One region of the Rahnella sp. R3(2024) genome, then DNA from elsewhere that is predicted to be linked to it. Evidence: predicted binding sites of a transcription regulator. Region 1 holds the regulator's gene; each other region holds the start of a gene.

Evidence for each region. The regulator LexA, encoded in region 1, represses DNA repair genes until DNA is damaged. The targets are predictions, from matches to a motif close to TNCTGTATGTACATACAGNA.
Region 2: ABSH60_RS02500 (DNA translocase FtsK 4TM domain-containing protein) is a predicted target of LexA. The motif match lies at 3,072-3,091, and genes of this name have one in related genera.
Region 3: ABSH60_RS23175 (YebG family protein) is a predicted target of LexA. The motif match lies at 3,150-3,169, and genes of this name have one in related genera.

What each region holds. Positions count from the first base shown of each region.
Region 1 covers NZ_JBHGBU010000001.1:2,485,068-2,495,697, forward strand. Annotated here, with positions in the region: gene pgi (glucose-6-phosphate isomerase) at 1-1,611, shown strand, start outside; gene psiE (phosphate-starvation-inducible protein PsiE) at 1,757-2,164, shown strand; gene ubiC (chorismate lyase) at 2,255-2,794, shown strand; gene ubiA (4-hydroxybenzoate octaprenyltransferase) at 2,836-3,702, shown strand; gene plsB (glycerol-3-phosphate 1-O-acyltransferase PlsB) at 3,798-6,278, opposite strand; gene ABSH60_RS11295 (diacylglycerol kinase) at 6,419-6,787, shown strand; gene lexA (transcriptional repressor LexA) at 6,907-7,515, shown strand; gene dinF (MATE family efflux transporter DinF) at 7,781-9,145, shown strand; gene ABSH60_RS11310 (CsbD family protein) at 9,337-9,546, shown strand; gene zur (zinc uptake transcriptional repressor Zur) at 9,737-10,246, opposite strand; gene ABSH60_RS11320 (ROK family protein) at 10,346-10,630, opposite strand, start outside.
Region 2 covers NZ_JBHGBU010000001.1:567,056-577,685, forward strand. Annotated here, with positions in the region: gene ABSH60_RS02500 (DNA translocase FtsK 4TM domain-containing protein) at 1-3,004, opposite strand, end outside; gene lrp (leucine-responsive transcriptional regulator Lrp) at 3,127-3,621, opposite strand; gene trxB (thioredoxin-disulfide reductase) at 4,351-5,319, shown strand; gene cydD (cysteine/glutathione ABC transporter permease/ATP-binding protein CydD) at 5,457-7,223, shown strand; gene cydC (cysteine/glutathione ABC transporter ATP-binding protein/permease CydC) at 7,226-8,947, shown strand; gene aat (leucyl/phenylalanyl-tRNA--protein transferase) at 9,000-9,734, shown strand; gene infA (translation initiation factor IF-1) at 9,828-10,046, shown strand; gene clpA (ATP-dependent Clp protease ATP-binding subunit ClpA) at 10,266-10,630, opposite strand, start outside.
Region 3 covers NZ_JBHGBU010000002.1:606,154-616,783, reverse strand. Annotated here, with positions in the region: gene ABSH60_RS23185 (nickel ABC transporter ATP-binding protein NikE) at 1-1,023, shown strand, start outside; gene ABSH60_RS23180 (methyl-accepting chemotaxis protein) at 1,276-2,946, shown strand; gene ABSH60_RS23175 (YebG family protein) at 3,184-3,570, shown strand; gene ABSH60_RS23170 (M35 family metallo-endopeptidase) at 3,663-4,238, opposite strand; gene ABSH60_RS23165 (LysR substrate-binding domain-containing protein) at 4,638-5,531, shown strand; gene ABSH60_RS23160 (aldo/keto reductase) at 5,572-6,561, opposite strand; gene umuD (translesion error-prone DNA polymerase V autoproteolytic subunit) at 6,934-7,371, shown strand; gene umuC (translesion error-prone DNA polymerase V subunit UmuC) at 7,355-8,620, shown strand; gene ABSH60_RS23145 (LysR family transcriptional regulator) at 9,022-9,978, shown strand; gene ABSH60_RS23140 (autotransporter-associated beta strand repeat-containing protein) at 10,246-10,630, shown strand, end outside.

The sequences.
Region 1 (10,630 bases):
GCCCTGCAGCAGCATTTCGACACGATGAAAGATGTGCAGATTAGCCATCTGTTTGCTGAAGATGGTGATCGTTTCTCGAAGTTCTCTGCCACTTTTGAAGACCAGATGTTGGTCGATTTCTCTAAAAACCGCATCACTTCAGAAACTCTGGATAAGCTGCAAGCCCTGGCCAAAGAGACTGATCTTCAGGGTGCAATCAAATCGATGTTCTCTGGCGAGAAGATCAACCGCACCGAAGACCGCGCTGTTCTGCACGTTGCCCTGCGTAACCGCAGCAACACGCCGATTGTGGTCGATGGCAAAGATGTCATGCCGGAAGTGAACGCCGTGCTGGCGAAGATCAAAGGCTTCACCGAGCGCGTAATCGGTGGCGACTGGAAAGGCTATACCGGTAAAGCGATCACTGACATCGTGAACATCGGTATCGGTGGTTCTGACCTCGGCCCGTTCATGGTGACCGAAGCGCTGCGCCCTTACAAAAACCATCTGAATATGCATTTCGTCTCCAACGTTGACGGCACGCACATCGCCGAAACGCTGAAAGACCTGTCGCCGGAAACCACGCTGTTCCTGGTGGCGTCAAAAACCTTCACCACGCAAGAAACCATGACCAACGCCCACAGCGCGCGTGATTGGTTCCTGAAAACGGCGGGCGATGATAAACACGTGGCGAAACACTTCGCGGCGCTGTCTACCAACGGCAAAGCTGTGGGTGAGTTTGGTATCGACACCGACAACATGTTCGAATTCTGGGACTGGGTCGGCGGCCGTTACTCTCTGTGGTCTGCAATCGGCCTGTCTATCGCGTTGTCCGTAGGTTTCGAAAACTTCGAACAACTGCTGAGCGGTGCTCACGCGATGGATAACCACTTCGCCAATACCCCTGCAGAGAAAAACCTGCCGGTTCTGCTGGCGCTGATCGGTATCTGGTACAACGATTTCTACGGCACTGAAACCGAAGCCATCCTGCCATACGACCAGTACATGCACCGTTTTGCGGCGTACTTCCAACAAGGCAACATGGAATCCAACGGTAAATTCGTTGACCGTAACGGCAACCCGGTAGATTACCAGACAGGCCCTATCATCTGGGGTGAGCCGGGTACCAATGGTCAGCACGCGTTCTATCAGCTGATCCACCAGGGTACCAAAATCATTCCTTGTGACTTCATCGCGCCGGCTGTCAGCCATAACGCGCTGAGCGATCATCACGCGAAACTGCTGTCTAACTTCTTTGCTCAGACAGAAGCGCTGGCATTCGGTAAATCTCTGGATGTGGTTGAGAAAGAATTCGCCGACCAGGGTAGAAAACCGGAAGACGTTAAACACGTCGCGCCGTTTAAAGTGTTCGAAGGTAACCGTCCGACCAACTCCATCCTGCTGCGTGAAATCACGCCATACAGCCTGGGTGCGTTGATCGCGATGTACGAGCACAAAATCTTTACTCAGGGCGCTATCCTGAACATCTACACCTTCGACCAATGGGGCGTAGAACTGGGCAAACAGCTGGCAAACCGTATTCTGCCAGAGCTGGAAGGCGACAAAGACGTGACAGGCCATGACAGTTCAACGAATGGTCTGATCAACCGCTTCAAAAACTGGCGTGCATAAGTCTTTAGCAAAGTCGTAAATCGCTAAAGTCCGCCAAAATAAAAGGGTTAGCCGTAACAGGCTGACCCTTTTTTAATGCCGCTTTTACTGTGCGGACTCTGTGGTATTCTGCGGGTATTAATAACAAAAGTGGGATGTAGATCACATGGCAGGATCAAAACGTGCAACGATGATATCGGTCATCATGCAGCGAATTTTGAACGTTTTCTTATTAGGGCTGGCGGCGATCCTGATGATTTTTATCGGGCGCGAAACCTATCATCTGGCAATGGTACTGTTCGTGAATAACGATCAGTCATCGTCATATCTTCTGATAGAGGGGATTGTCATTTACTTCCTCTATTTCGAGTTTATCGCGCTGATTATCAAGTATTTTTCATCGGGCTATCACTTCCCGTTGCGCTATTTTATTTATATCGGCATCACGGCAATTATTCGCCTGATTATTGTTGACCACAAAAGTCCTTATGACACGCTGGTTTACGCCTGCGCGATTTTGGTTCTGGTTGTGACGCTGTTCCTGGCCAACAGTGAGCGTCTGCGCCGCGAGTAAAATGATGCGATTACTGCCTCGCATTCATGCGTTAGAATACGAGGCAGATAATTCATTGGAGGTATGAATACCTCCATTACGGAGCCGTTGATGTCTGATTCCCATTCCCCTGCACAACCCCCGATTCACTGGTTTAACGACCCGACAGATGTCCCTGCGGATGTTGCTGACTGGCTGATGGAAATGGGATCCATGACCCGTCGCTTTGAAAAACAGGGTGTTACTGTCACCGTTAAACCTCAAAATGAGTGTTTTGTGACCCGCGCAGAGCTTGGCGAAAGTGAAGCGCAGCAACTCCCGGAAAGCGCCCGTTACTGGGTTCGGGAAATTGTGCTGTTCGGTGATGCCGAGCCGTGGTTGCTCGGACGCACCGTGATCCCCGAAGAGACACTGACCGGGCCGGATTTGGCGCTGGTTGATCTCGGCACCGTGCCGCTTGGCCGCTACCTGTTTAGCGGCAATAATCTGACCCGCGATTACATTCATCTCGGGCAGTTACAGAGTGAGCGGGGCGATCTGTGGGCGCGCCGCTCGCGTCTGCGCCTTTCTGATAAACCGCTGCTGCTGACGGAAATCTTCCTGCCAGATTCGCCGGTTCACCGCCCAGAGGGCAAAGTGAGCGGGACATGACCCAAACTAATCAACAAGGAGAACAGAGAGTGTCCGCAAGTATGCCGCAGGGTACCTGGCGTGATTATTGCCGTCTGATGCGTATTGATAAGCCCATCGGTTCGCTGTTGCTGCTGTGGCCGACGTTGTGGGCGCTGTGGCTGGCCGGTGGCGGCATGCCTTCGGTTAAAATTCTCGTGGTGTTTGTGCTTGGGGTCTTCTTCATGCGCGCCGCCGGCTGTGTGGTGAATGATTACGCCGATCGCAAAATCGACGGCCACGTCAAACGCACTGCCAACCGCCCGCTGCCGAGCGGGACGATCAGCAGTACGCAGGCCAAAATGTTGTTTGTCGGGCTGGTGCTGGTCTCTTTCCTGCTGGTTCTGCTGCTCAACCGCATGACGATATTGTTATCTCTGGCCGGGCTGGCGCTGGCGTGGGTGTATCCGTTCATGAAGCGTGTCAGCCATTTACCGCAGTTTGTATTGGGTGCGGCGTTTGGCTGGGCGATCCCGATGGGGTACGCCGCCGTCAGTGAGACGCTGCCGCTGAGCTGCTGGTTATTATTCCTGGCGAATATCTGCTGGACGGTGGCCTACGACACGCAATATGCGATGGTTGATCGCGATGATGATGTGAAGATCGGTGTGAAATCCACGGCAATTCTGTTTGGTCGTTTTGACACGCTGATTATCGGATTGCTGCAACTGGCGACGCTGGTTCTGATGGCCGTTGTCGGGCATCTTTCACAGCTTGGCGCGCCATTCTACTGGTCGCTGCTGCTGGCCGCTGCGCTGTTTGTCCATCAGCAAAAGTTGATTGCCAAACGTGAGCGTGACGCCTGTTTTCTGGCCTTCCGCCAGAATAACTACGTGGGCCTGGTGCTGTTCCTCGGTATTCTGATGAGCCTGCAGGCGTTCACTTTCTAAGTTTTCAGCCAGCAGAGCGCGCATAAAAAAACGCCCGGACTTTTACAGAGTCCGGGCGTTTTGTTTTCTGCCATTCATCGCGTTACTACGGGCGATCAGTGGTCAGTGTCGCGCACATCCATCTTAGGCTCAGCCGGAGGTTCCGTTGGCTGTGGCAGCTCTGAAGGCATACCGGCGCTCTCGATCGTGAGTTTGATATCCGGCGTCATCAGGTCACTCAGCATGATGTAAATCTCACGCGTTTGTTCCTGAATCGCATCCCCGCTGTCGCTGATATAGCCTTCTGCGCGCAGAGTGCCGACCAGCGTCGAGAAGACGGCTTTATCGAAGAACTCAGGGGCATTGATGCCGTGCAGCACCGACAGGCGCTGAGCCATAATTCGGCTCTCTTTTTCCAGCGCACCACGGTTGATGCTTGGATTCGTGGTGAGCAGCGAGAAGGTGATCGCATAACGTTGCAGCGTTTCACGGACACCCGCAGCCAGCAGTTGCAGGGTGCGGATACGCGCCGGGTTCAGCGATAACTCATCATCTTCCAGATGAATAATCTGCTGACGTGCCAGCTCAAGCGTCAGTACATCCAGCACCTGCGGCAGTTCGGCTTTGTCGAAATGCATAAACAGTTCAGCTTTCAGCATCGGATAAATCAGCTCAACCTGACGCAGTAATTCCGCGCGGCTAACCTGACGATGGTGCATCACAATGCTCGAAATCAGCGACGGCAACACCAGCATATGATGGATGTTGTTGCGGTAATACGTCATCAGCACGGCCTGTTCACGCGGCAGAACGATGATGTCGCCAATGTTATCTTTTTCGACCTGGAACTTATTCATGTTCAGCGCGTGATCGAGCAACTGATTAGCGGTCAGATCAGGCACGGTCGAATCCGCGTTATACGGCACATTGCGCAGCAATTGCAGATAACAGTCGATCTGTTCGGTCAGTTGTTCGCGGGTCAGTGAGCGCTGACGCGATGCCAGCAGCGCGGTACAACACAGGTTCATGGCGTTAGCCGCCGCTGAATTGTTGATGCGCACCATAATCTGCTCCGCCAGATCCTGCACCGTTGGCGTCAGCCAGCTCGGACGTTGCGCTTCAATAGGGTCTATCGCTTCACGCCAGGTTGGTACGTTCTGGTTGAGATAAGTGGTCAGATGCAGCGGCTCGCCGAAGTTCACATAACCCTGGCCGAGGTTGCGCAATTTACGCAGGCCATTGAGCATCTGGGTCAGGCTCTCTTTTTCTTTCGTCGCGCCGCGCAACTCTTTGGCGTAAGTGCCCACTTCCATCACGTGCTCGTAACCGATGTAAATCGGCACTAACGTAATCGGACGTGAACCGCCGCGCAGCATGGCCTGAATGGTCATTGCCAGCGTACCTGTTTTTGGCTCCAGCAGGCGTCCGGTGCGTGAACGGCCCCCTTCGACAAAGTATTCCACCGAGTAACCCCGGCTAAACAGTTCGCCCAGATATTCACGGAAAACGGTCGAATACAGTTTGTTGCCTTTAAAGGTACGGCGAATGAAGAACGCGCCCAGACGGCGGAAAATCGGGCCGGCTGGCCAGAAATTCAGGTTGATACCGGCAGCAATGTGCGGCGGCACCAGCCCCTGGTGATAAAGCACGTAAGACAACAGCAGGTAATCCATGTGGCTGCGGTGGCAGGGCACATACACGATTTCCTGTCCGTCTTGCGCTAACTGGCGGACGCGCTCGGCATTGTTGACGTTGATGCCCTTATACAGGCGGTTCCACGTCCAGCTCAGCACGCGGTCAGAAAGGCGCACGGCTTCATAAGAGAAGTTTGCGGCAATTTCTTCCATCAGTGCGATAGCGTTTTGCTGGGCTTTTTCGTGAGAAATTTTCTTGCTGCGCGCTTCGTCTTCAATCGCTTTTTCGATGGCTTTAGAGGCCAGCAGCTTATTGAACAAATCCTGACGGGCAGGAAGACGAGGACCGACGGCCGCCAGACGCAGACGGGAGAAGTGCATACGCGCTACGCGGGCCAGTTTCTGGGCGATGGTTTTATCCGTCCCGTGCTCGGTCGCCATGTAGCGCAACGAAACGGTATTGGAGAAACGGACAAAGCTGTCGCGGCCCAGCCACAATACGGCGAAGAATTTCTGGATCCCGTTCAGCACGCGCAGATGCGGCGTGTCCTGACCTTCACGGCCTGGTGCCCGGCCGAACATCACCGACACCGGCAACATCTGAATGTCTAATTCCGGGTTATTGCGGTGCAGGTCCAGATAGTCATGGAACAGCTTTACGGATTCCTGCTTCGGCGTGTAATACGAGAACACGCGCGGGCCTTCCGCGATAAACACGTGGCTTGGCAGCAGCGTTCCGTCGATATCCAGCGGGATCAGGGGATCGGGCAAATTCTGGGCGAGACACTGCGCACGCAGGGTCAGCAAATCTGCTTTGGAGTTATAAGGTAATACGTACAGGATCGGGCGCGTCGGGTCTAAGTGCAACTCGGTAACCGGATCTGTAGGTATGACTTTGCTCTTTACCAGCATCGAAAGCGGTAAATTCAATAATGTGTAATAAAGTCTACGCCAACCTGACATAAAAACGTGAAGCCTCTTGTTAGCCATTTCGCCGCAAGGATACCAGAAAGCTCAAATGAGATCTGTGGTGATGAGATACCATTAAACCGCTAAAATGCATCAAACACCCGAAGGACAACCCCTCAAGGATCAGTAACAGAATGGCGAACCAAGTCACTGGATTTACCCGAATTTATAAAGCAGCCGGTTACTCATGGAAAGGGCTGAAAGCGGCGTGGCAGAATGAAGCTGCCTTTCGTCAGGAAGCCAGCGCTGCTATCCCGTTAATTTTTCTCTCTTTCTGGTTCGATGTCAGCAGTATTGAACGCATCTTACTGATCGGCTCAGTGGTGCTGGTTTGCGTGGTCGAACTGCTCAACAGCGCCGTGGAATGTGCGATTGACCGCATCGGACCTGAGTTCCACGTTCTTTCTGGCCGTGCAAAAGATATTGGCTCGGCTGCCGTGCTACTGACCATCATATTGGCGATTTTTGTCTGGGTCAGCATCTTTTGGCCGCGATGGTTCTGATTTGGAATCTGTCTTCCAGTAATCGTGCTTATGCACTGTTTTTATTCAATCTTAGGTTTTCATTGCCCGTTTAGCTGTATATACTCACAGCTAGACTGTATAAACAACCAGGGGGCGGAATGAAAGCTTTAACGACCAGACAACAAGAGGTCTATGACCTGATTCGCGATCATATCTCCACCACGGGTATGCCACCAACCCGCGCGGAGATTGCCGCTCGTCTTGGGTTCCGTTCCCCGAATGCTGCGGAAGAACATCTGAAAGCGCTGGCACGTAAAGGCGTGATCGAGATTGTTTCCGGCGCGTCACGCGGTATTCGTCTGCTGATGGAAGAAGAAGAAGGTTTACCGCTGATCGGCCGCGTTGCCGCCGGTGAACCTCTGCTCGCTCAGCAACATATCGAAGGGCATTATCAGGTTGATCCGGCGATGTTTAAGCCGAGCGCCGATTTCCTGCTGCGTGTCAGCGGTATGTCGATGCGTGATATCGGTATCCTCGACGGCGATTTACTGGCTGTTCATAAAACGCAGGACGTGCGTAATGGTCAGGTTGTCGTAGCCCGTATTGATGATGAAGTCACCGTGAAACGCCTGAAAAAACAGGGCAGCGTGGTGCAGTTATTGCCGGAAAACAGCGAGTTCCAGCCTATCGTAGTAGATTTACGTGAGCAGAATTTCAGTATTGAAGGGTTGGCCGTAGGCGTCATTCGCAACGGCGACTGGATTTAACCTTCGTACTTCGGGCTATCTCTGCGTTGGCTGCCTTCGCGAACCCCGGTCACATACTTGTGTATGCTTCCGACGTTCGCTCAGTTGCCGCCTTGATGAAACTCGAATGACTGGGTCAAACTGTTGATCCAAAGGGTCATGTTTTTGATTTGCGGGTCGTGAGCCGCCTCTGACATACCGCTAAGCTTTAACGTTTCATCTCGTCGCCCCTCTCGGGGCGATGTCATTTACAGGCATATCCCGAACCTCCGGCATGAGATTCTCTATGCAACAACATTCCCTTCTGCAAAAGCTAAAACACACCTTTTTAAGCCCGACCGATAAAGCCCTCTGGATGCTCGCGCTACCGATGATTTTTTCCAATATCACCGTGCCGTTGCTGGGGTTAGTGGATACGGCAGTGATCGGTCATCTCGACAGCCCTGATTATCTTGGCGGCGTTGCAGTCGGTTCGATGGTCACCACCTTCCTGTTTATGATGCTGCTCTTTCTGCGCATGAGTACCACCGGCATGACCGCTCAGGCGCTCGGTGCGCAAGACAACCTGTTGCTGGCCCGCGCGTTCGTACAACCCTTTCTGCTGGCCGTGCTCGCCGGTGTGGTGATCTTGCTTTTCCGCCATCCCCTTATGGAAGGTGCTTTTCACATCGTCGGCGGGAGCCAGTCTGTGCTTGAACAGGCGCGGCTTTTTCTGGAGATCCGCTGGTACAGCGCCCCCGCGTCTCTGGCAAATCTGGTGATTTTGGGTTGGCTGCTTGGTATCCAGTACGTGCGCGGGCCGGTAATGCTGCTGATTGCCGGTAATCTGCTGAACATCGTGTTGGATCTTTGGCTGGTGATAGGGCTTGGCTGGAATGTCCGTGGTGCCGCCACGGCCACGGCCTGCTCAGAATATTTCACGCTGTTTATCGGATTGTTTTTGGTCTGGCGCGTGATGCAGCGCCGGGGCATCAGTCCTGCGCTGTTAACCTCTGCCTGGCGCGGTGATCTGCGGCGGCTGTTAAGTCTTAACCGCGACATTATGCTGCGCTCACTGCTTCTTCAACTGTGCTTTGCCTCACTGACCATTCTGGGTGCGCGTCTGGGCAGCCATATTGTGGCGGTCAATGCCGTGTTGATGAATCTTCTGACCTTCACCGCTTTTGCGCTCGACGGTTTTGCTTACGCCATTGAAGCCCATTCAGGTGAGGCGTTTGGCGCCCGCAATCGCGAAAAATTGCTCAATGTCTGGCGTGCCGCATGCCGTCAGGCCGGGCTGGTCGCTCTGGCATTTGCACTGATATACGCGCTGACCGGTGAACAGATTATCAATGCGCTGACGTCGTTACCGGAGCTGCGCCAGCTGGCCGATCGTTATCTTGGCTGGCAGATTGTTCTGCCGCTGGTGGCGGTGTGGTGTTATCTGCTCGACGGGATGTTTATCGGCGCCACGCGCGGAAGGGATATGCGTAACAGTATGGCGGTTGCTGCGCTGGGGTACGGGCTGACGCTGTTCACCTTGCCGATATTGGGTAACCACGCGCTTTGGCTGGCGCTGACGGTGTTCCTCGGATTACGTGGTATTTCTCTGGGCTGGATATGGCACCGCTACTGGCAGCGCGACAGCTGGTTTTCATCGTCAGTTCACTGAATTAGCGGGCTTTTCAAACGGTGGGTAATCGCGGGTTGCCGTTATATCGTGCTTTGGAATAATCCTAATAATGGTTTTTATCCCTCCGATGGCAGGATAAATCGAAATTCTCTACTAACCTTTAAAGTGTTAAGCCCGAGCTGCAGCGGTAATCCGCAGCTCCACAACCCTAAGGTAACAGGAGATATTTTATGAATAAGGACCAAGCCGACGGTAACTGGAAGCAGTTTAAAGGCAAAGTAAAAGAAAAATGGGGCAAGCTGACCGATGATGACCTGACTGTCGTTGAAGGTAAACGCGATCAGCTGGTAGGGAAGATTCAGGAGCGTTACGGCTATCAGAAAGATCAGGCCGAAAAAGAGCTCAAAGATTGGGAATCAAGCAACAAATATCACTGGTAAAGCGCGACTCCCCCTCGCGTGTCAGTGACGTATCCTGAGATTTAGCTGCTCCTACCCGGAACGCTTCAGGATACGGGTACACGGATGTACCCAACTGCTTCACTGTATAAACTTGTGCAAAACGTCCATTACCCGAACATTTCACCCGCTAATGACCTTCCGCTATAAACTCCGCTTTAAACCCGACCCGTCAGCGTTTCTTCACCACAATTGAATGATCGTGATCGCAGTGATCGTGGCTTTCGCAGGTTTCAACGACTTTGCAGTCGCCGCACAAGCCATGCGCTTCGACCACGGAATGACGAAGTTCAAAACCCGAATCCAGTGCCAGTTTCGCTAAGCGTTCTTCGATGCCGTCAGTGGTTTTTTCTGTTACCAGCCCGCAGCGGTCGCAGATAAACAGCGCAGAGGTGTGGCTCGGCTCTTCGAAATGGTGGCACAGCACATAACTGTTGGCTGACTCGACCCGATGAATAAAGCCCTGTTCCAGCAGGAAATCCAGCGCCCGGTAAACGGTGGGCGGTTTAGCCTGTGGCTCGCTGACACGCAACAGATCCAGTAAATCATAGGCGCTGATCGCACCGGGTTGTTGCGCCATCAGACGCAGTACTTCCAGCCGCTGCGGGGTAAGGCGAACATTGCGCTGCTGGCAAAGTTCTTCAGCTTGTGAAAGTAATTTTTCCGGATTATTCAGGGTCATAGCAACGTTCTCTGAGCGCAGATGGGGGTCGATAAGCCACATCATGCGGCCATCATTGATTTTATCATGCTTCGGCCAAATCGACGAATTATGCGCCGTTCAGCCCGCCATCGCGTCCAGTGCCTTTTCCACATACAGATAGCCAATGCCCATAATTTGCTGCTCCCGGCTCAGCGTGCCCGGTGCAATATGCGTCGCCTGAGTTTTGACATGATCGGTACGGTCAAAAGGATTGAGGCCGCTTTGTGCGCAGACGGTTTTCAGCCAGGCATCGCCAAAACCGCAACTGCGACCATAAAGATAAATGTGATTGATATTCAGAATGTTGAGGAAGTTATACAGGCTCAATCCCAGTGCGCGGGCGCCTTCCATCACCTGTTCGCA
Region 2 (10,630 bases), 1.9 Mb from region 1:
TGATGACGTCAACCGACGGACGCTGGGTGGCGAGCACCAGATGGATCCCTGCTGCACGGGCTTTCTGGGCCAGTCGGGCAATCAGCTCTTCCACCTTTTTACCCACGGTCATCATCAGATCAGCGAACTCATCCACCAGCACGACGATAAATGGCTCTTTGCCCAGGAATGGCGGCTCAGCAGCCATTCCGTCGCCCGGCTTCCAGAATGGATCAGGGATCGGGCGGCCCATGGCTTCCGCTTCCTGAATACGTTCGTTATAACCGGCCAGATTACGGACACCCAGCGCAGACATCAGTTTGTAGCGGCGTTCCATCTCACCGACACACCAACGCAGCGCATTAGCGGCGTCTTTCATATCGGTAACCACTTCCGTCAGCAAATGCGGGATGCCTTCATACACGGATAACTCGAGCATTTTCGGGTCAATCATGATGAAGCGCACTTCTTCAGGCGTAGCCTTATAGAGCATGCTGAGGATCATGGCGTTCACACCTACCGATTTACCGGAACCGGTGGTACCCGCCACCAGTAAGTGCGGCATTTTCGCCAGATCAGCCACCACAGGCTCACCGGAAATGTCTTTACCTAATACGATAGTCAATGGCGAAGGACTGTCTTTGAACTTAGCGCAGTCCAACACTTCCCGCAGATACACGGTCTGACGCTTTTTATTCGGTAACTCAAGGCCCACGTAAGGTTTGCCTGGAATGACTTCCACAACGCGGACTGCGACAGCAGACAACGAACGCGCCAGGTCACGCGAGAGGTTCGAAATGCGCGCTGCCTTTACACCCGGTGCCAGATCCAACTCGAAACGGGTAATCACCGGCCCCGGCAATTTGCCGACGACGTCCGCTTTGATACGATAATCGTTCAGTCGCGCTTCAATCAGGTTACCCATTTGCTCAAGCGCAAATTCATCCACAGGTTCAGCTTCTGCCGGTGGAGACGTCAGTAAATCCAGTGACGGCAATGGCGTCGTAGGTTTTACCAGCGGCTGCTCATGACGCATCAGGAATGGGTGGATGAGGCTGTCCATATCCGGTTTAGCCGCAGGCGGTGACTGGCGCGGCGCTTCATACTCTTGCGCATGTTGCACAGGCTGAGGCGATTGCGGCCGTTGGTAAGGTTCCTGTGCAAATGCTGCGGGCTGCGGTTCTTCTTCTGCCTGCGCGGACAAGGTAAACAGCGGCTCGGAAGGCGTATCGTCGACCAGATCAGCCATTGGCGAGAAGCTGAATGCGTCATGCTGGCTGAGCTTCATGGCCGCCGCGGCAAAATCATCCGCTGCAGACGTTGTGGACTCTGCCCGCTGCTGCTGTGGATCATTTGCCTGAGAATGATGATGCTGAACTACGCCGCTTTGCGGCTCAACGTCTTGCTGGTAACGGGTCTGTTCACGTGCAGCAAATGCGTTACGTAATTCCGCTTCCTGCAAGGCCGCCTCATCATCAGGTTCATCTTGCGCAGCCGTTTCGCCGTAACGCTGTTGCTGCTGATCGGAAAACGCCTGACGTAATGCAGCTTCCTGCATCGCAGCTTCATCCGCCAGAGACTGCTCGTCCTGATAGACAGGTTCCTGAGTGGCACTCTGCTGCGCCGTTTGCTCTTGCTGCTCAGCCATACGCTGAGAAGGCAGTTTTATCCCGTAGGATGCCAGCTCGCGACGCGTTGGGATCCGCACAGGGTTCGGTCTTGGCAATTCAGGGCCAAAACCTTTTTTGACCTGCGGATTTTCATCACTGACGGCGCTGAATGCAGGCATGAAAGTATTACCGGCAGTGGATGCGGCAGACTGCCCGGCTTGCGCCAGACCGGTTGCCAGCGCTGCCGTGGCAGCCACACTCGCAGCGTGAGCGCTGTCAGGTGTTGGCGAACTGAAGTCAAACGGCGAACGGGTGTTGTGTTCCGCCGCGGTCTGCCAGTTACCCATACGTGGCCCGTCATCTTCATTGTGTTCAGGTTGCACCGGTGACGGCGATTGCTGAACAGGCTGAGGATGGCGCGGTACCGGTGTTTCTTCCGGAATTTCGAAGCTGTATAACGGCGGCGCGGCAGGTTCATGGGCAGCAGGAGGTGGTGCAATATTCGCGACCGGCGGCTCTGCGGCATAACGACTGACGGCCTCAGGTGCAACGGGCGACGTTTCAGCCACCGGCACGGCATCAGCCACTGCGGGCTGAGGTGAAGATTCATTCACTGACGGGGCCGAGAACAGCACGTCATCTTCATCTGCATCTGCAGGCGCGGCTGCCACAGGTGATGCGGCTGCAGCTGTCGCTGCAACAGTTGCCGGAGCAGCATGCGCTACCGGTTTTGCATCACCCTCTTCTTCCAGCAACGGATCGTCGTGTTCGTCGTCATAATATTCATCGTCGTCACGGCGTGAACGGTTGGTCACAATGTTAGTGACACCGAGCACTGCACCACCAATTTTCTCAGCGATGGTCAGCCATGACCAGCCGGTAAACAGCGTCAGTCCGGCAGCCCAGACACACAGCAGAACCAGCGTGGCACCGACATTGTTAAAGTATGGTGTCATCGCCGTGCTCAGCAAACTGCCGATCACTCCGCCTGAGGCGAAATAATAGAGGTCATCGATGTTGACTGAGGCCAGTCCGCAAGACGTGACAATAAGCGCCAGCGTCCCAATGAGACGCAGCGACCAGGCAAAATAGTCGATGAAATCCTGATTATCGCGCTGACGGAAAGCCGCCCAGCACAAACACAGGATAATAGGGGGGATCGCGTAACCAAATACGCCAAAGATGAAGAACAGCGTATCCGCCATCCACGCGCCAACGCCGCCACCCCAGTTATGAATAGGCCCATGCCAGGCGGTTTGCGACCAGCTTGGATCTGAGGGGTTAAAACTCACCAGTGCTGCTATCAAATACGCAGCAAATATCGCCACCACAACCAGCAACGCCTCCACAATACGGCGGCCATTGCTCAGTCTTTTGAGGGTAACGTCTTTATCTTCTGTATATTCCTGGCTCAAGAAAGGCTCTCCAGGTTCCTGTGAACTGAGAAAAAGCAACAGCGCCGAGAGTTGACCCCGGCGCCATAGCTGTATAGATACACAGGAGTGTAGCTAAAGTTACAAGGTTTTGCACCTGACAATTACCGGGTCTTGATGACCAGGCGATTCGTCTGTTTCACTTCTTCCATTACCACATAGGTACGGGTGTCGTTAACACCCGGCAGACGAAGCAATGTCTCACCTAACAGCTTACGGTAAGCAGACATATCCGGTACGCGGGTTTTCAACAGGTAGTCGAAATCCCCTGAAACCAAATGACACTCCTGAATATCTTCGAGTTTTTGTACTGCCGCATTGAACTGCTCAAACACATCCGGCGCACCGCGGTTGAGGGTTATCTCAACAAAAACCAGCAGCGATGCATCAAGATAATGTGGGTTAAGCAGTGCGGTATAACCATTAATGAAGCCCTGACGTTCCAGACGACGAACGCGCTCCAGACATGGCGTTGGAGATAATCCCACACGTTTGGAAAGCTCGACGTTTGAAATCCGGCCATCCTTTTGAAGTTCGTTGAGGATGTTACGGTCAATACGGTCGAGATCTTTTCCCGGACGTTTTTTGTTGTCTACCATTATTATTGTCTCTCTGCTGTCCTTCCCTGCACCTGCCTACCCCAGCCAACTTCAATGTCTAAGGGTTGTCCCAAGCGAAGACCCGATTATTAAGGTTTACGCATCCAAAAGCCGTGTTTATCCCCTGTCATAAGGAACACGGCCAAAACCGGACACTCAAAAGAAATAACTCTGTGGAATTAATAGATTGGAAACAACCAATCTGATTCACCAAACCCTGCGGCAACACAAAAACCCAAAAGCAACACCAGAACGGGTCGGGTAGCAGCCATTTGGATAAATTCAAGTCACTGACAGGCAGTTAATTTCTTCTTACCCTGATGTTTTCGCAAATGCACAGCGGATTGTCAAAGTAAAAGAAGCAAAATCAGAAGAACGTGCCAGATTGAAAAGCCACCACCCCCTTTTTAGCTATCTTTTCTCTTTGAACAATAACAATTCCGTTCACACGTTATTTCAGCCATATCCCTACAAATTACCGTGATATGTGGCTATTTTAGCGTGTTATAGACAAGGTCCAGACTATCCCGACAATCAGACGTGCTGGTTTTTTATGCTTACCATCAATCAGTTACCTGAAACAGGGTGAAGCGCGAAATCCTTTTTACGCCGGTTGCGCAGTAAAAACTATCAGACAAATCGCTAACAACATCTGAGTTTGCTTTTTTTAACACGCAGTTTTCCCTACAATCGCTTATCGCTAGTCACCATCGCGGAGTTAGATTGCCCATGAGTACGGTTAAACACAGTAAATTATTGATTTTAGGTTCTGGCCCGGCAGGTTATACCGCCGCGGTTTACGCAGCGCGCGCCAACCTCAATCCTGTTTTGATTACCGGCGTGGAAAAAGGCGGTCAGCTGACCACAACCACCGAAGTGGAAAACTGGCCGGGAGATCCCGAAGGTCTGACCGGTCCGGCATTGATGGATCGCATGCATGAGCACGCCACTAAATTCAACACCGAGATCATTTTCGACCATATCAATAAGGTGGATCTGCAAAATCGTCCGTTCCGCCTGACGGGCGACAGCGGCGAATACACCTGTGATGCGTTGATCATCGCCACCGGCGCCTCTGCCCGTTACATCGGTTTGCCATCCGAAGAAGCGTTTAAAGGCCGTGGCGTCTCAGCCTGTGCCACCTGCGATGGTTTCTTCTACCGCAATCAGAAAGTGGCCGTTGTGGGCGGCGGGAATACCGCTGTGGAAGAAGCGCTTTATCTGGCTAACATCGCCTCAGAAGTCCATTTAATTCACCGCCGCGACAGTTTCCGTGCTGAAAAAATTCTGGTTGATCGCCTGAATGACAAAGTCGCCAGCGGCAACATTGTTCTGCACACCCACAAAACGCTGGACGAAGTGGTCGGCGATCAGATGGGCGTGACGGGCGCAAGCCTGATGGATGTCCGTACCGATGAAAAATCTCAGGTTGACGTCGCGGGCGTATTTATCGCTATCGGTCACAGCCCGAATACCGGCATTTTCGAAGGCCAGCTTGAGCTTAAAGACGGCTACATCAAAGTGCAGTCCGGCTCGCACGGCAATGCCACGCAAACCAGCATCCCGGGAGTTTTTGCCGCGGGTGACGTGATGGACCATATCTACCGTCAGGCGATCACGTCCGCCGGAACCGGTTGTATGGCCGCACTGGATGCTGAGCGTTATCTGGATGGTTTATCGCAAGCACCGGATTTGTAATCCTCTTTTCTGCGATTTATTTTCCATCATCCTGATGAATAAGGCGGCTATCTGGCCGCCTTATTCTTTTTGTTTTCTCCCCTCAGCATGTAACATGTTCAGCCTCCGAACCGGATAGCTGCACAGACTGATGCCTGATGAATAAAACACGACAACAAGAACTTATCCGCTGGTTAAAACAACAAAGCTCACGCGCCAAAGGCTGGATCCGTCTGTCGATGATGCTGGGTTTACTCTCGGGTTTACTGATTTTGGCTCAGGCATGGCTGATGGCCGGTCTGCTGCACAACCTGATTATCCAGCACACGCCCCGTGAAGACTTGCTGCAAAGTTTCCTGCTGATGGCGCTGACCTTTGTTTTGCGTGCCGTGGTGAGCTGGCTGCGGGAACAGGTGGGCTTTATTTGCGGACGTGTCATTCGTCAGGAGATGCGTAAATTAGTGCTCGACCGTCTGGAAAAACTGGGGCCAGCCTGGATACAGGGCAAACCGGCGGGCAGCTGGGCGACCATCATTCTTGAACAAATCGAAGATATGCAGGATTACTATGCCCGCTATCTGCCACAAATCGCTCTTGCGGGGATCATTCCGCTGCTGATTCTGGTCAGCATTTTCCCGATCAACTGGGCAGCAGGGATGATTCTGCTGGTCACTGCGCCGCTGATCCCGATTTTCATGGCGCTGGTCGGTATGGGTGCAGCCGATGCGAATCGTCGCAACTTTGTCGCCCTCGCGCGTCTGAGCGGCAACTTCCTCGACAGCCTGCGCGGCCTCGATACCCTTCGCCTCTTCCACCGCGGCACTGCGGAAATCGATCAGATCAAACGCTCTACTGAAAGCTTTCGTGCGCGCACCATGGACGTACTGCGCCTGGCTTTCCTCTCTTCTGCCGTACTGGAATTTTTCGCCTCAATCTCTATCGCCGTTGTGGCGGTTTACTTCGGTTTCTCTTATCTCGGCGAACTGAATTTCGGCAGCTATGGCACGCCGGTCACCCTGTTCGCTGGTTTTCTGGTGCTGATCCTCGCCCCTGAATTCTTCCAGCCGCTGCGTGATTTGGGTGCCTTTTATCATGCCAAAGCGCAGGCAGTGGGTGCAGCAGAAAGTCTGGTGACGTTCCTGACAGCCGAAAGTGCAGAGATGGGTGACGGCAGCCAGAACTGGCCACAGGGTGAGAAAGTGTCACTGCACGCCCGTGAGATGTTGATTCAGTCGCCGCAGGGCAAAACGCTCGCCGGCCCGCTGACGTTCAACATTCATCCTGGCCAACGCATTGCGATTGTAGGGCTAAGCGGTGCCGGAAAAAGCTCGCTGCTCAATGCCCTGCTGGGATTTTTGCCTTATCAGGGATCGCTGACGGTCAGCGGCATTGAACTGAAAACCTTGCGCAATGAGGAATGGCGTAAGCGGCTTAGCTGGGTCGGACAGAATCCACATCTGCCCGAACACACCCTGCGTGACAATATTCTGCTCAATCAGCCGGATGTCAGCGAGCAGCAACTCCAGTCGGCCATAGAGCGTGCGTATGTCAGTGAATTTTTACCGCTGCTGCCTCAGGGGCTTGAAACCGAACTGGGCGACAGTGCGGCACGTTTGTCGGTCGGTCAGGCACAGCGTGTCGCCGTGGCCCGTGCCCTGCTCTCTCCCTGCGAATTATTGTTGCTGGACGAACCTACCGCCAGCCTCGATGCGCACAGCGAAAAACGCGTGATGAGCGCGCTGAACGAAGCGTCTGAAGCTCAGACATCCCTGCTGGTCACCCATCAGTTAGAGGATACCCGTGACTACGATGAAATCTGGGTAATGGACAAAGGTCAGATCGCTGAGCGTGGCACCTTCCCTGATCTGGTTGCTCAGGGCGGATTATTTGCCAGCCTGTTGTCTCAGCGCAGTAAGGAGCTGTAATCATGAAAATTCTACTGCCTTATCTCGCCCTGTATCGCCGTCACTGGTTCCGTCTGTCACTGGGTATCATTTTGGCGATTGTGACCCTGCTCGCCAGCATTGGCCTGCTGACGCTCTCTGGCTGGTTCCTGGCGGCCTCTGCCGTCGCCGGTATCGCCGGGTTGTATACGTTCAATTACATGCTTCCGGCAGCCGGGGTGCGCGGTGCCGCAATCTTTCGTACTGCGGGGCGTTACGCTGAACGCCTGGTCAGCCACGATGCGACCTTCCGCGTACTGGCGCATTTGCGCGTGTTCACTTTCACTAAAATTATGCCGCTGTCGCCGGGTGGCATTGCGCGGTTTCGTCAGGCTGATCTGCTGAACCGGCTGGTCGCCGATGTGGATACGCTGGATCACCTGTATCTGCGTGTTATCTCTCCGTTGATCAGCGCTCTTGTGGTGATTGCGCTGGTGACCTTTGGGCTGAGTTTCCTTGACGTGAAACTGGCCCTGACGCTCGGCGGCATCATGATGATTCTGATGCTGCTCCTGCCGGTGATGTTCTATCGTGCAGGTAAACCCGCCGGACGTGAACTGACCGCTCTGCGCAGTGATTACCGGATGCAGTTGACGTCGTGGTTACAGGGCCAGTCAGAACTGGTGGTCTTCGGTGCGCAAGCGCGGTTCCGACAGAAACTGAATGATATCGAACGCCGCTGGATGCTGCGCCAGCAGCAGCAGGCCAGGCTCACCGGGCTGTCACAGGCGGTGGTCATTGCCGCGGCGGGTCTGACCGTAACGCTGATGCTGTGGCTTGCTGCCGGCGGGATCGGGACAATCGCAAATCCGGGCGCACTGATTGCGTTGTTCGTGTTTACCCCGCTGGCTGCTTTCGAAGCGCTGGGGCCGGTCGCCGCGGCTTTCCAGCATCTGGGTCAGGTGATTGCCTCCGCACAGCGTGTCAGTCAGATCATCGATCAGCCCGCCGATGTCACTTTCCCGGCACAAGGGCCGCAGGCCGCAGAACACGTCACTCTGTCACTGAAAAACGTGAATTTCACTTATCCCGGACAGCCGTTACCGGTGCTTAAAAATATTACGCTGGAAGTGGCTGCCGGTGAGCACATCGCCCTTCTCGGCCAGACTGGCTGTGGCAAATCGACCCTGTTGCAACTGCTGACGCGCGGCTGGGATATCAACAACGGCGCATTGAGCATTAACGGTCATGCGATAACGACCTACGATGAAGCGTCGCTGCGTCAGATGATCACCGTCGTCAGCCAGCGCGTACATATTTTCAATAATACGCTGCGTGAAAACCTGCGGATGGCCTCTCCTCAACGCTCCGATGACCAGCTTGCTCAGGCACTCAGACAGGTAGATTTACATGTTCTGCTTGAAGACGAAGGCCTGAACGCATGGCTTGGAGAGGGTGGCCGTCAGCTTTCAGGCGGCGAACAGCGTCGTTTAGGCCTGGCGCGTGCCCTGCTGCATAACGGCCCGCTGTGGTTGCTGGACGAACCCACCGAAGGGCTGGATGCAGAAACGGAAAACCATATTCTGGCCTTGCTGCACAAGCATTGTGAAAATAAAACGCTACTCTTAGTGACGCACCGTTTACAAGGTCTTGAAAACCTCGACAGAATTTGTGTGATGGAAGAAGGCGAGATTGTGGAACAAGGTGATCACCCGACGTTAGCCGCCTCACACGGCCGGTACGCCCGTTTTCTTGCGCGCGGCTGATGTCTGTAACTGATTTATGTGGCGGCCTGCCAGCCGCCGGATAAGGAGATCTATGCGGTTAGTTAAACTCGAAGCCAGTTCTGTTCATTTTCCGGATCCTGATACTGCGTTACAGGACCCGAACGGCCTGCTGGCTATCGGTGGCGACCTGACCTCACCGCGTTTACTTTCCGCGTATCAGCATGGCATTTTCCCCTGGTTTGAGCCCGGAGAGATGATCCTCTGGTGGTCACCCGATCCGCGCGCAATTTTAGTCCCTGAAGAGCGCCACATCAGCCGGAGTTTGCAACGTTTCATGCGTAAGATGCCTTTTCGTTTTACGCTCAATCAACGTTTCGAGCAGGTGATCCACGCCTGTGCGATGCAACGTGAAGAAGGCACCTGGATCGGCCCGCTGGTTCAGCGCGGTTATCAGGAATTGCACGAGGCCGGGCATGCCCACTCAGTCGAAGTCTGGGAGGGTGATGAGCTGGTCGGCGGTTTGTACGGCGTATCCGTCGGAAGTCTGTTTTGCGGTGAATCGATGTTTAGCCGCCGTGAAAATGCCTCCAAGTGCGCGCTCATGATGTTTTGCCAACATTTTTCCCGCAATGGTGGAGAACTGATTGACTGTCAGGTGCTCAACCCTCACACTGCGTCGCTGGGTGCGAGAGAGATCCCCCGCCGCCAATTTTTGCAGCAGTTATCCGAACTTTCGCAACGCGCGTTAGCACCGTATTGCTGGTTGCCACAAGACTTATCCCCACATGATGAAGACCTGCCAGTATTTCCGAAGGATAGGGAATAGGTGCGGTCATGAACCATACTTCTTTACATAATGTGGGTTTTTCGGCATTATCTTGCCGGTTAAAAACTATGGTAGTTAGACCTAGAGGATTCGATGGCCAAAGAAGACAACATTGAAATGCAGGGCACCGTACTTGATACGCTGCCAAACACTATGTTCCGCGTAGAATTAGAAAACGGACACGTAGTTACCGCACACATCTCCGGTAAAATGCGTAAGAACTATATCCGCATCCTGACGGGCGACAAAGTCACTGTAGAGCTGACCCCGTACGACCTGAGCAAAGGCCGCATTGTCTTCCGTAGCCGTTAATAAACGGCTCACTCATCGCTGATTTTCCGGCGATACCCGAGGATACCCTCTTCGCCCTTCCTGCACTTGCAAGGGCGTTTTGTGGTATCCGCAATTCGGCATGTGTTCCACTATCCTTTCTGAAATCCCTCACTGATTCCTGCAATTAAATAAAGAATTTCGGAAAGAAAAAAGGCGATGTTTTCACATCGCCTTTTGTTTTTTCATCACCGATGAAAATTAATGCACCGCACCTTCCGGCTTTTTCTTCTGCGCGCTCATGAAGTGGTAAGTCAGCTTATCGGCTTCCTTATCCAGCGCCACAGACACCGAGCCACCGTCTACCAGTGAACCAAACAGCAGTTCGTTGGCCAGCGGTTTTTTCAGGTTTTCCTGCACGGTACGGGTCATCGGACGCGCGCCCATCGCACGGTCATAACCTTTCACGGTCAGCCAGTCACGGGCTTCATCACTGACTTCCAGCGAGACGCCTTTGGCATCCAGTTGCGCCTGCAGTTCGACGATAAACTTATCGACCACCAGCTGGATCACATCGGTAGACAGATGGTTGAACCAGATCACGTTGTCCAGACGGTTACGGAACT
Region 3 (10,630 bases), on a different contig from region 1:
GTGCTGAAAGCCATCCGCGATGTGATCCGCCTTTCCGGCGTGGCGGCGATTTACATCAGTCACGATCTCGCGGTGGTGGCGCAGTTAAGCGATCAGATCATGGTGCTGCAACAGGGTAAAACCGTCGAACAGGCGCCCACTCCTCAGTTGCTGACGCAACCGCAGCAGGATTACACCCGGCGGCTTCTTCATGCGCAGGGAGAGGTAAAAACGCCGCAAACCGGCGACGCACCGGCGGCCCTGACGATAAACAACATCAGCGCCCGTTATCATGCGCAGCCGGTATTGCGCAGTGTGTCGCTGCGTCTGCCGCGCGGGCGCACGCTGGCGGTGATCGGTGAATCCGGCTCGGGGAAATCGACGCTCGGCAAGGTCATTTGCGGCCTGCTCAGCCCGGAGTCGGGAGAGGTGAGCCTGGGGCAGGAGCGTCTGCCTGCGAATCTGCGTCAGCGCAGCCGCCTGCAACTGCGTGACGTGCAGCTGATTCATCAGATCCCCGACACCGCACTGAACCCAAAAGAACGCGTCGGCAGCCAGATCGCCCGCGTGCTGAGCTGTTTTTCCGATCTCAACCGCAGCCAGCGCGATGCCCGCGTCAGGGAGCTGCTGGCGCAGGTCGGCCTGCACGCTGAACTGGCAGAACGTTTTCCGGCCGCACTCTCCGGCGGGCAGAAGCAGCGCGTTTGCATTGCGCGGGCGCTGGCGGCAGAGCCAAAACTGATTGTGTGCGATGAACCGACATCGGCGCTCGATCCGCTGGTCGCGCGCGACGTGCTGGCGCTGCTGCGTCGCATTCAGCAGGACACCGGCATCGCCTATTTATTCATCACGCATGATTTACAGGTGGTGCGTGAAATCGCCGATGAAGTGGCGGTTCTGAAAGAGGGCGTGATTGTGCGTCAGGGGCCGGTGGCGTCGACGCTGGTTGAACCGCTGGATGAATACACCCGCGAACTGCTGCGCTCGGTGCCTGAAATGCGCGTCGGCTGGCTGGAAGAGAGGTTTGCCAGCGTTATTCTCTGACCTTAATCCTCCTCACACATCCTCCCTCTTTGCAGGGGAGGATGTGACCCCGCTTTGTTCAGTAACGTTATAAATTCATTCACCTCTTTTTACACTTTCCATTCTGCTGTGCGCCTAAAGTTCCCCTTATTTCTACCGATAACCCCTCTGAATTAAATAAGATATTTGAAAGTAGTTTCGCTATGTAATCGTCAATATTTTGAATTATTTTTGATGGTATTTGTTTTTTATAGTCAGGAAATAAGGGAAAAAATGTTCAATTTTATCAGCAATATGAAGGTAGGCGCTCGTCTGGGCGCCGCCTTCGGTCTGGTTGTTTTGTTATTAATCATCGTCAGCGTTACCGCCATCACCAAAATAAGCAGCATTAACGACGCCGTAGAACAAATTATCGGCGATCGCTATGTCAAAGTGCGTCTGGCTTTTGATGTTCGTGACAGCGTCAATTCACAGATTAAATTCCTGCGCGGCATTGTCATTGATATTAAAAACCCTGAGCAAAATAAAAATCGTTATTTGCAGCTTGATAGCGCAACTCAGGAAACGAATTCCTCAATGAATAAAATTGCCGCGATCCAGAGCACGGTGACCGGGAAACAAAAAATTCAGGTGTTGCAAAAGGCCGGTGAAACGTTCGAAACCGCCAAGCAGGAGCTGATCGCACTGACCCGCGCCGGGGATGTGGACGGCGCCAACGAATACGTGTTGCGTAAACTGACCACCTCGCAAAACGCGTTCTTAGACCTGGCGAACGCGTTCGCGAATTCACAGGACCAACAACTGCGCGCCGAAGGCAAACAGGCCGTCGCAGAGGGCGCAACGGCCATTCAGCTGACGCTTATCTTCTCCGTCATCGCCGTTCTGCTGGCGATGATCATGGGCTATTTCCTCACCCGTTCGATTACCCGCCCGCTGGGCACGGCGGTGCAGGTGGCGGAAAGTGTCGCCGCCGGGGATCTGACCACGGACATTCGCGTGACCTCCACCGATGAAACCGGCCAGCTGATGCAGGGGCTGAAAAATATGAATGAAAACCTGCTCAGGATCGTCACCGAAGTGCGTTCGGGTACGCAGGCCATCAGCAGTGCGTCCAGTCAGATTGCGGCGGGTAACCTGGATCTCTCTTCCCGCACCGAACAGCAGGCCAGCTCGCTGGAAGAAACCGCGTCGGCCATGGAAGAAATGACCGCCACCGTGAAACAGAACGCCGACAACGCGCGTCAGGCGAATCAGCTTGCCGCACAGGCGTCGCGTGTTGCCGTCGAAGGCGGGGAAGTGGTCGGGCAGGTGGTCAGCACGATGGAAGGCATTAACGTTTCCTCACGCAAAATTGTCGATATCATTTCTGTGATTGACGGCATCGCTTTCCAGACCAACATTCTGGCGCTGAACGCCGCGGTAGAAGCCGCCCGCGCGGGTGAGCAGGGGCGTGGATTTGCGGTGGTGGCCTCAGAAGTTCGCAACCTCGCGCAGCGCTCTGCCTCTGCGGCAAAAGAGATCAAAGTGCTGATCGACGATTCAGTGTCGAAAGTCGATAACGGTACGCAACTGGTGGCGAAAGCCGGTGCCACCATGGCGGAAGTGGTGTCCAGCGTGAAGAACGTGACGGATATCGTCGGTGAAATCTCCATCGCCAGCCATGAGCAAAGCACGGGGATCGAAGAGATCAACAAAGCCATCACCCAAATGGACGAAGTGACGCAGCAGAACGCCGCGTTAGTGCAGGAAGCCTCGTCGGCGGCGTATTCCCTGAACGAACAGGCCGAGCGTCTGGCGGAGTCCATCAGCATCTTTAAAGTCAGCGCGGCGGGAGTGAACGCGCCGGTGCGTCAGACGCCGCCGTTGAAAAGACCGGCGCTGCTGTCTCACCGCATGAATTCTCCGCTGGACAAAGGTGATGAAGGTTCCTGGGAGACGTTTTAATTCCGGATTAATCGTCTCTTTCCGATAAACCTCTGACGCCAGCCCACGGGCGTCAGCGGTTGCTCAGCCTCTGTTTCTTATTCCGATAGCCGCTTTTTCTCCCGCTGAAAACCTCTTTCATTGATCCCGCCGTATAATGCGTGCCATTAAAAATACGCATCAAAAATTTAAATGTATGATGTCAGCGTTACCCATTGTTGATATACTGTACATAATTACAGTATAAGGAGTGAAATCATGGCTGTTGAAACAAAATTTGTGGTGGTCAGAAAAGGTGAAGAAAAAATGACATTTGCCAATAAGAAAGAAGCAGACGCCTACGACAAAATGCTCGACATGGCAGATACTTTTACTGACTGGCTGTTACAGAGCAACATTGAAATTGACGAAGCGCTGGCGGAAACCATCGCCATGCACCTCGCCGAGCAGAAAGACGCCGTTCAGCACATCCTGCGCACCAGCAAACTGCCTGAAACGGAAAGTGCCCCGGCGAACGTCGCAGCTCAATCAGACGTGACGGAAGAGGCTGATGCACAAGACACGCATACCGAAGACGCGCAAATGGAAGAACAGCCGGAAGAAGCGGTAAAAACCAAAAAGGTACGCGCCGTCAAAGCGGCCTGATGACCTGATAATAACGCCCTGATCGCGGTTTCCCGCTGTCAGGGCGTTTTTGCGTGGGCAGGCGGGCGACGCGCACTGACACCGGGATCGGATCAGGAACACATCTCTATACAGAAACCATAATTGTCCGCGTTATGTAACGCATATTGCGGATCTTTATCGCGCAAGTTTTTTGCCTCGTGAGCATATTTCTCGGCAGAGTAGTTGCCCGTTTTCCGGTTAGTGCCAATCACCAGATGAGAAAGCTCGTGTGCCAACGCAATAATCTGCACGCCGTTGTTATTCCGGTTTTTCATCAGATATTTCACCCGGTCATTGGTCTGTGCGGTACAGAATTTCCTGGTTAAATAAATGGCGGGAACACGTAAAGGATCATCGAGACGCCGGGAATAAGTATATGCAATCGCGGTGGGAATATTGGCAAGGGGATCAAAAGCGATCGTCAATGGCTTGGTTGAATTAACGAAGTTCTGTAATAACGTCAGCCTGGCCAGAAGTTCCGGTGACGACTCCATGTGCTTTCCAAACCAGCTTTGACGCGCCCAGCGTGCTCTGGCGGTATCCTGAGTGCAATATTGCAGGCCTGCCACCACCGCATTCCATGCCTGCATAATCACTTCCCGCGGGGCGATGTGTTCAATGACATCTTGGGTAATATGAGGAGTCATAAAAACCTTAATTATATGAAGCGATCCCGCCTCGTTATCTGAATGGACGAGTAGCATACCTTTTTATTCAGGCCGTTTTTAGCCGGGTGTCGTTAATTCGTTATTCCGGAGGGCGTTATTTCATAATAATTTTCCAGGCTGGCGGAAATAAGCTAATAAGTATTTATGCCATCAATTATTTTTAATTCATATATTCTAATTTCGGATGTATTTTTTCATTATTACGGGCGTGGCATCACGGCAATGCTTTATCGCGCTCACCCGGCCTCTGTGGGTAAACCCACGAAAATCCTCATAAAAAACAAGCATAACATCGCCCTGCGGGGGTAAACTGTCTGCGTTCATGAACTGACTTCATGAGTGCCACCTTCTGCCGCCATGCTTTTTAAGGAATACGCCATGCTAAAAGAAAACTTCAATGAGCTTCAGGTCTTTCTGGTCGTTGCCAGAGAGAGAAGTTTTACCAAAGCAGCGGGTAAACTGGGCGTCTCGCAGTCAGCGTTAAGCCATGCGATTAAAGGGCTGGAAGAGCGGTTAAACCTTCGTCTTCTCACCCGTACCACCCGCAGCGTCGCCCCGACGGAAGCGGGGGAGAGCATTATTGCCTGTCTCGAGCCACGCCTTGCCGATCTTGAGCAGGAACTTGACACCCTTCTTCAGAGCAACCGCGCCCCGTCCGGCAATATCAGGATTTCTGCGGGTGAACATGCCGCCCAAACTCTGCTGTGGCCAAAGCTAAAACCTTTCTTGTGGGAATACCCGGAAATTAATGTCGAACTGGTGGTCGATAACGGCTTCGTGAATATCGTCGATGGCCGGTTCGATGCCGGGGTTCGTCTGGGCGAGAGTGTGGATAAGGATATGGTGGCGGTTAAAATGGGGGGAGACATGCGCATGGTGGTGGTCGGCGCACCGTCGTATTTCAGCGATTACGGCATCCCGCGTACGCCGCATGAATTGCAGGATCACCGGTGTATTAACATGCGGCTGCCTACTGCCGGAGGCATATACCACTGGGAGTTTGAAAAAGAGGGCAAGCCGTTGCGCGTTAGGGTCGAAGGGCAGCTGATTTTCAATCATCTTGCTGAAAGAATTGATGCCGTGTTGTCCGGATTTGGTATTGCCTGTGTGCCGGAAGATTTGGTGGCAGAGGCGGTTAAATCGGGAGCCCTGATCCAGATCCTCGACGAATGGTGCCCGTCATTTCCGGGCTATTACCTGTATTACCCGAGCCGCAAGCAGCACCCACCGGCTTTCGCCCTGATGATTGATGCGCTGCGCTACAAAGAATGAATGACCGGCGGAATCTGCGAGAAACCGCCGGTCAGATGGCTTAACGCCCGACCCGCGCCTGCAATGCCGCCGGATAGCGCTCGCCGGTAATGTTGACCGAGTCCAGAGCCTGCGAGATTTTTTGCAAATCATCCGGTGAGAGCATTACGTCGGCTGCGGCCATGTTCTCTTCCAGGCGATGCAGCTTAGTGGTGCCGGGGATAGGAACAATCCACGGTTTTTGCGCCAGTAACCAGGCCAGCGCAATTTGCGCGGAGGTAACGTGTTTTTCTGCCGCCAGTCCGGACAGCAAGACCGTCAGGTGTTCATTGGCCTCAAGCGCTTCAGCGGCAAAACGTGGCACTATGCTGCGGAAATCATCCTCGCCAAAGGTGGTACCCGTTTTGATGGCACCGGTCAAAAAGCCTTTCCCTAACGGGCTGAACGGCACGAAGCCAATGCCCAGTTCTTCAAGCGTCGGTAAAATCTCTTGCTCAGGCTGACGCCACCACATGGAGTATTCACTTTGCAGTGCCGTTACCGGCTGAACCGCATGAGCGCGGCGAATGGTTTCAACACCCGCTTCGGACAACCCGAAATGCTTCACTTTCCCTTCGGCAATCAGGTCTTTTACCGCCCCAGCTACCTCTTCAATCGGTACGTCAGGATCGACACGGTGCTGATAAAGCAGATCGATAACATCCGTTTTCAACCGACGCAGTGAACCTTCAACCGCCTGACGAATATGCTCCGGGCGGCTGTTTAAATTCTGCTGTTTATTATCGTCGCCAAAGGTGAAGCCAAACTTGGTTGCAATAACGACCCGGTCGCGAAACGGTTTTAAGGCTTCCCCGACGACATCTTCATTCAGATAAGGGCCATACACTTCGGCGGTATCAAAAAATGTCACGCCGCGCTCAACGGCGGCACGGATTAACGCGACAGCCTCGCGGGTATCCGTCGCCGGGCCGTAGCCGTGGCTCAACCCCATACACCCCAGGCCGAGCGCTGAGACTTCAAGCCCTGAATTACCGAGATAGCGTTTTTGCATTGTTCAGTTCCTCACGATTTAGGTGAATCATAGGCGATGACATATCGCGGTGATGAATGAAGAGTAGCGGTAATCCATTAATAAATAATGGCGTGTAAACGGATAGACTCTATGAACTGAGCTCATGAATAGGGCGTTCACCTGACAATGATGTCATGCCGGGCGCGCATGGCTGAGACTACATGGCGTCTGCCAGAGCAGGGTGCGGAAAGCGTTGCTATGCGAAAAAGGCGCTGATTATCTTTTTAGTGAGATCAAGCTGATAGTCCTGCGAACGAGAGGAGCGGGGGTTTATCCACGCCGGGAGCATTGATCTGAAAATCCCATCAACTATACTGTATATAAACACAGTAATTGATGTGAGAACCCCTTATGATGCTTTACAAGATCGCCGCGCGGCAGCAAAAAACGAATATTCCTTTGTATTTAAACAATATTTCAGCAGGTTTCCCCAGCCCGGCTGCCGACTATGTGGAGAAAGGGATCGATCTGGTGGCACATCTGATCGCCCATCCTTCCTCTACGTATGTGCTTAAGGTGTCCGGGGATTCTATGCGGGACGCGGCGATTATCGATGGTTCCATGCTGCTGGTCGATTTCAGCCTCAAGCCTGCCCACAATGACATTGTTGTAGCCAGCCTCGATGGGGAATTCACCGTCAAAAGGCTGATGCTTCATCCTTTTCCGCATCTGCGCGCTGAAAATCCGGCTTATGCACCGATCCCTCTCAATGAGGACCGAGAAGTCGAGATCGTCGGCGTGGTGACAACCGTTATCAGCATGATGCATCGCAATGTACGCACTCGCTGATGTGAACTCGTTTTACGCGAGCTGCGAAGTGGCCTGGCGGCCCGATCTGCAAGGCAGACCCGTCGTGGTGCTTTCCAACAATGACGGCTGCGTGATCGCACTGTCTGCGGAAGCGAAAGCGCTCAACATAAAAATGGGCGCGCCATACTTCAAACAAAAAGCCATTTTTCAGCAACATAACGTGGTGGTGTTCAGCAGTAACTATGAACTTTACGGAGATATGAGCCAGCGCGTGATGGATACGCTCGAGCAGATCTGTCCGCAGATTGAAATTTATAGCATTGATGAAGCCTTTCTCGATCTTCGCGAGTTACCTCACAACACGGATTTGCACGCATTTGGCAAAAAGATACGGCAGACCGTGGGGCAGCATACCCGCCTGAAGATCGGCGTCGGCATCGCGCCGACCAAAACGCTGGCAAAACTCGCCAATTATGCTGCCAAAAAGTGGACTCAGTCCGAGGGCGTGATTGATCTGTCTGATCCCGCACGCCAGCGTAAACTGATGGCGCTTCTGCCCGTTGACGAGGTGTGGGGCATCGGGCGAAGGACATCAAAAAAACTGCATGATGTCGGTATCGATAAAGCCCTCAAACTGGCCGAATGCGACCTGGGATACATCAGGAAAAACTTTAGCGTGGTGATGGAAAGGACCGTGCGTGAACTGCGCGGAGAACCCTGTCTCGGATTTGAAGAATTTGCACCGGCTAAACAGCAAATTGTGTGTTCGCGATCTTTCGGCACCCGGGTCAGCGCCTATCAGGAGATGCGCGAAGCCATCTGTTTTCACGCCAGCCGCGCGGCTGAAAAACTGCGTGGCGAGCATCAGTTTTGCCGGCAAATCTGCGTATTTATTAAAACCAGCCCTTTCGACAACGGCGGCATTTATTACGGCAACCTCGCCAATACCCGGCTGATGACGCCGACGCAGGATACCCGCGACATTATCTCGGCGGCGTTACGTTGCCTGGATAACGTCTGGAAAGAGGGCTACCGCTACCAAAAAGCGGGCGTGATGCTGGGTGACTTTTTCAGCCAGGGTGTGGCCCAGCTGCATTTGTTCGATGAGTCTCCGCCCCGGCCCAACAGCGATGCACTGATGACACTTTTTGATAGCATCAATAAGAAAAGCAAAGGCACGCTGTGGTTTGCCGGGCAGGGCACCGACCGGCGCTGGCAGATGAAGCGCGACATGCTTTCACCGGCCTGGACCACCCGCTGGAGCGACGTGCCGACCGTGCATGCGTGATGCGGATGCAGCGGCCAGACGGGAAGCCTGGCCGCGGAGAAAAGTCCCGTTACGCCAGTTTCTAAAACTTCTCAATAACCTCAGCTTAACTGGATAAAAAAACACGTCAGGTTCCACTGTCTGCATGAGGGTATTTGCAGATTTACTGCATCAGTGACAGGTCGAATTGCTTAAAAGTATCTCTTACTCTTTTGAATTACTTGATATTTAGCACAGCTTAATCGCATGTAAGTATTTGTACTTTGCTCATTTCAAGCACGCGTTGTTACTATGCACTCCGTTAAGCAAACGCTCTAAAACAAAGTTAAAACCCAGCGAGCAGACTCTGCTACGCTTCACAATGAAATTCTTTGGTTTTGGACGTTTTTTTAACTACATCGAACAGGGGTTTGAGACGGCATATGGTGAATAAAGAATTTATTTCTAATATCCAAAAAATGCATGGTTTTGATTTAAATCTCCTGTTGGTTTTTGAAGTCGTGTTTACCTACAAAAGCGTCACGAAAGCCGCACAAGTTCTTAATGTGAGTCCTTCCGCGATCAGTCAGTCGTTGACCAGGCTCCGCGATTTCTTCTCTGACGCATTGTTTATCCGTAGCGGAAACGGATTAGATGCGACAAAAACCGCAAAAGACTTGCACGTGCATTTGAACACGAACTTCAACCTTCAGCAGTTATTGGGAAGTTTGAACGATTTTTCCAACGTCATGGCAAAGAAAAAAATCGTTATTCATGCCACGCCTTATGTCGCATTGAGATTATTGCCTGCCATTTATACCGCAGTGGATAATGCAGGGCTGAATTGTGAAATTGTTCATATCAGTGCGGATTTAACAGAGAACAGCGCTGAAGATATTTTGACATACAGAAAGGCGGATATTGTATTTGATATAAAACAAAATTATTCGTTCGCTACGATTTCAAAACATCTTTTGTCTGAAAAGGCTGTGCCTATTTGTAGAAAGAATCACCCGAGATTAGGAACGACATTAAGTCCGGAAGAGATGCAATTTGAGAAGTCTACGTTCCTGAACGTAAACTCTGATGGGCTTAAGAAAACCCAGGCTGATATTCAGAATTATTTTAGCAGTCGCAATTTTTTGTTCAGCAGCGGCTCGATGTTCGTGAATGCCAGCATTGTTGAAACGTCGGATATTGTGAGTTTTGTTCCTAAATGGTTTGCGGATAAATTCGCGACCAGCTTTAATTTTAAAGTGCTCGAGTGTTTATATGAGCCTGAGCCAGTAGATTTTTATATGATATATAATAAAAAATCACTTGATGACAGTCATTTTGTAGAGCTTTTAGAAATAACCGATAGATGTAAAGAATCAAACGTATGGAACCCTGCGCAGTAAAGGAACTACTTCAAATAGTCGTTAATTACTGAAGGAATTAATCTATCGTCATCGCACGATAGATCCTTCTGTTATTCAACTCATAAATCAATCGGCAATCACTATCTTCTGTTTTGCTATCTTATTCTGTTTTATTACAGAAGGCATGTCAGCAAAAAAACAGAATAGGATCGGAATCAAATGAAAAGAAAATGTGAAAAAGTCTTTATATTAAAAAAACTATATAAAGAGTTGTCGTCTGCTTGTAAATCAATGCAGCACAACAATATGAATAATGCCTTTACTGGTTCTGAAAACATAACCCGTAATACTCTGATCAGTATTCTGGGTGGCGGCGCACTGCTTTTGGGCGGCTCTGCCTATGGTGCATCTGCCGACTGGACAGGTGCGGCTGATGACAACTGGAGTGAAGCATCAAACTGGTCATTATCATTGGTGCCAAATAGCGCAGGGACCAGTGTTAACTTTATTCATAATGATGCTGTTAAGATTGATGGAAAAACAGTTTCCCTCGGAACGGCCACCAACACGATTGGCTCGCTTTCCATTGCGTCAACCGACATTTCCGCTATGTCGAATTTTGGCATTTCCGGCGGCACACTGAATTTCGATAATCTCGGCTCTGACTCGCTGATTTCTCTTCTGGACAGTA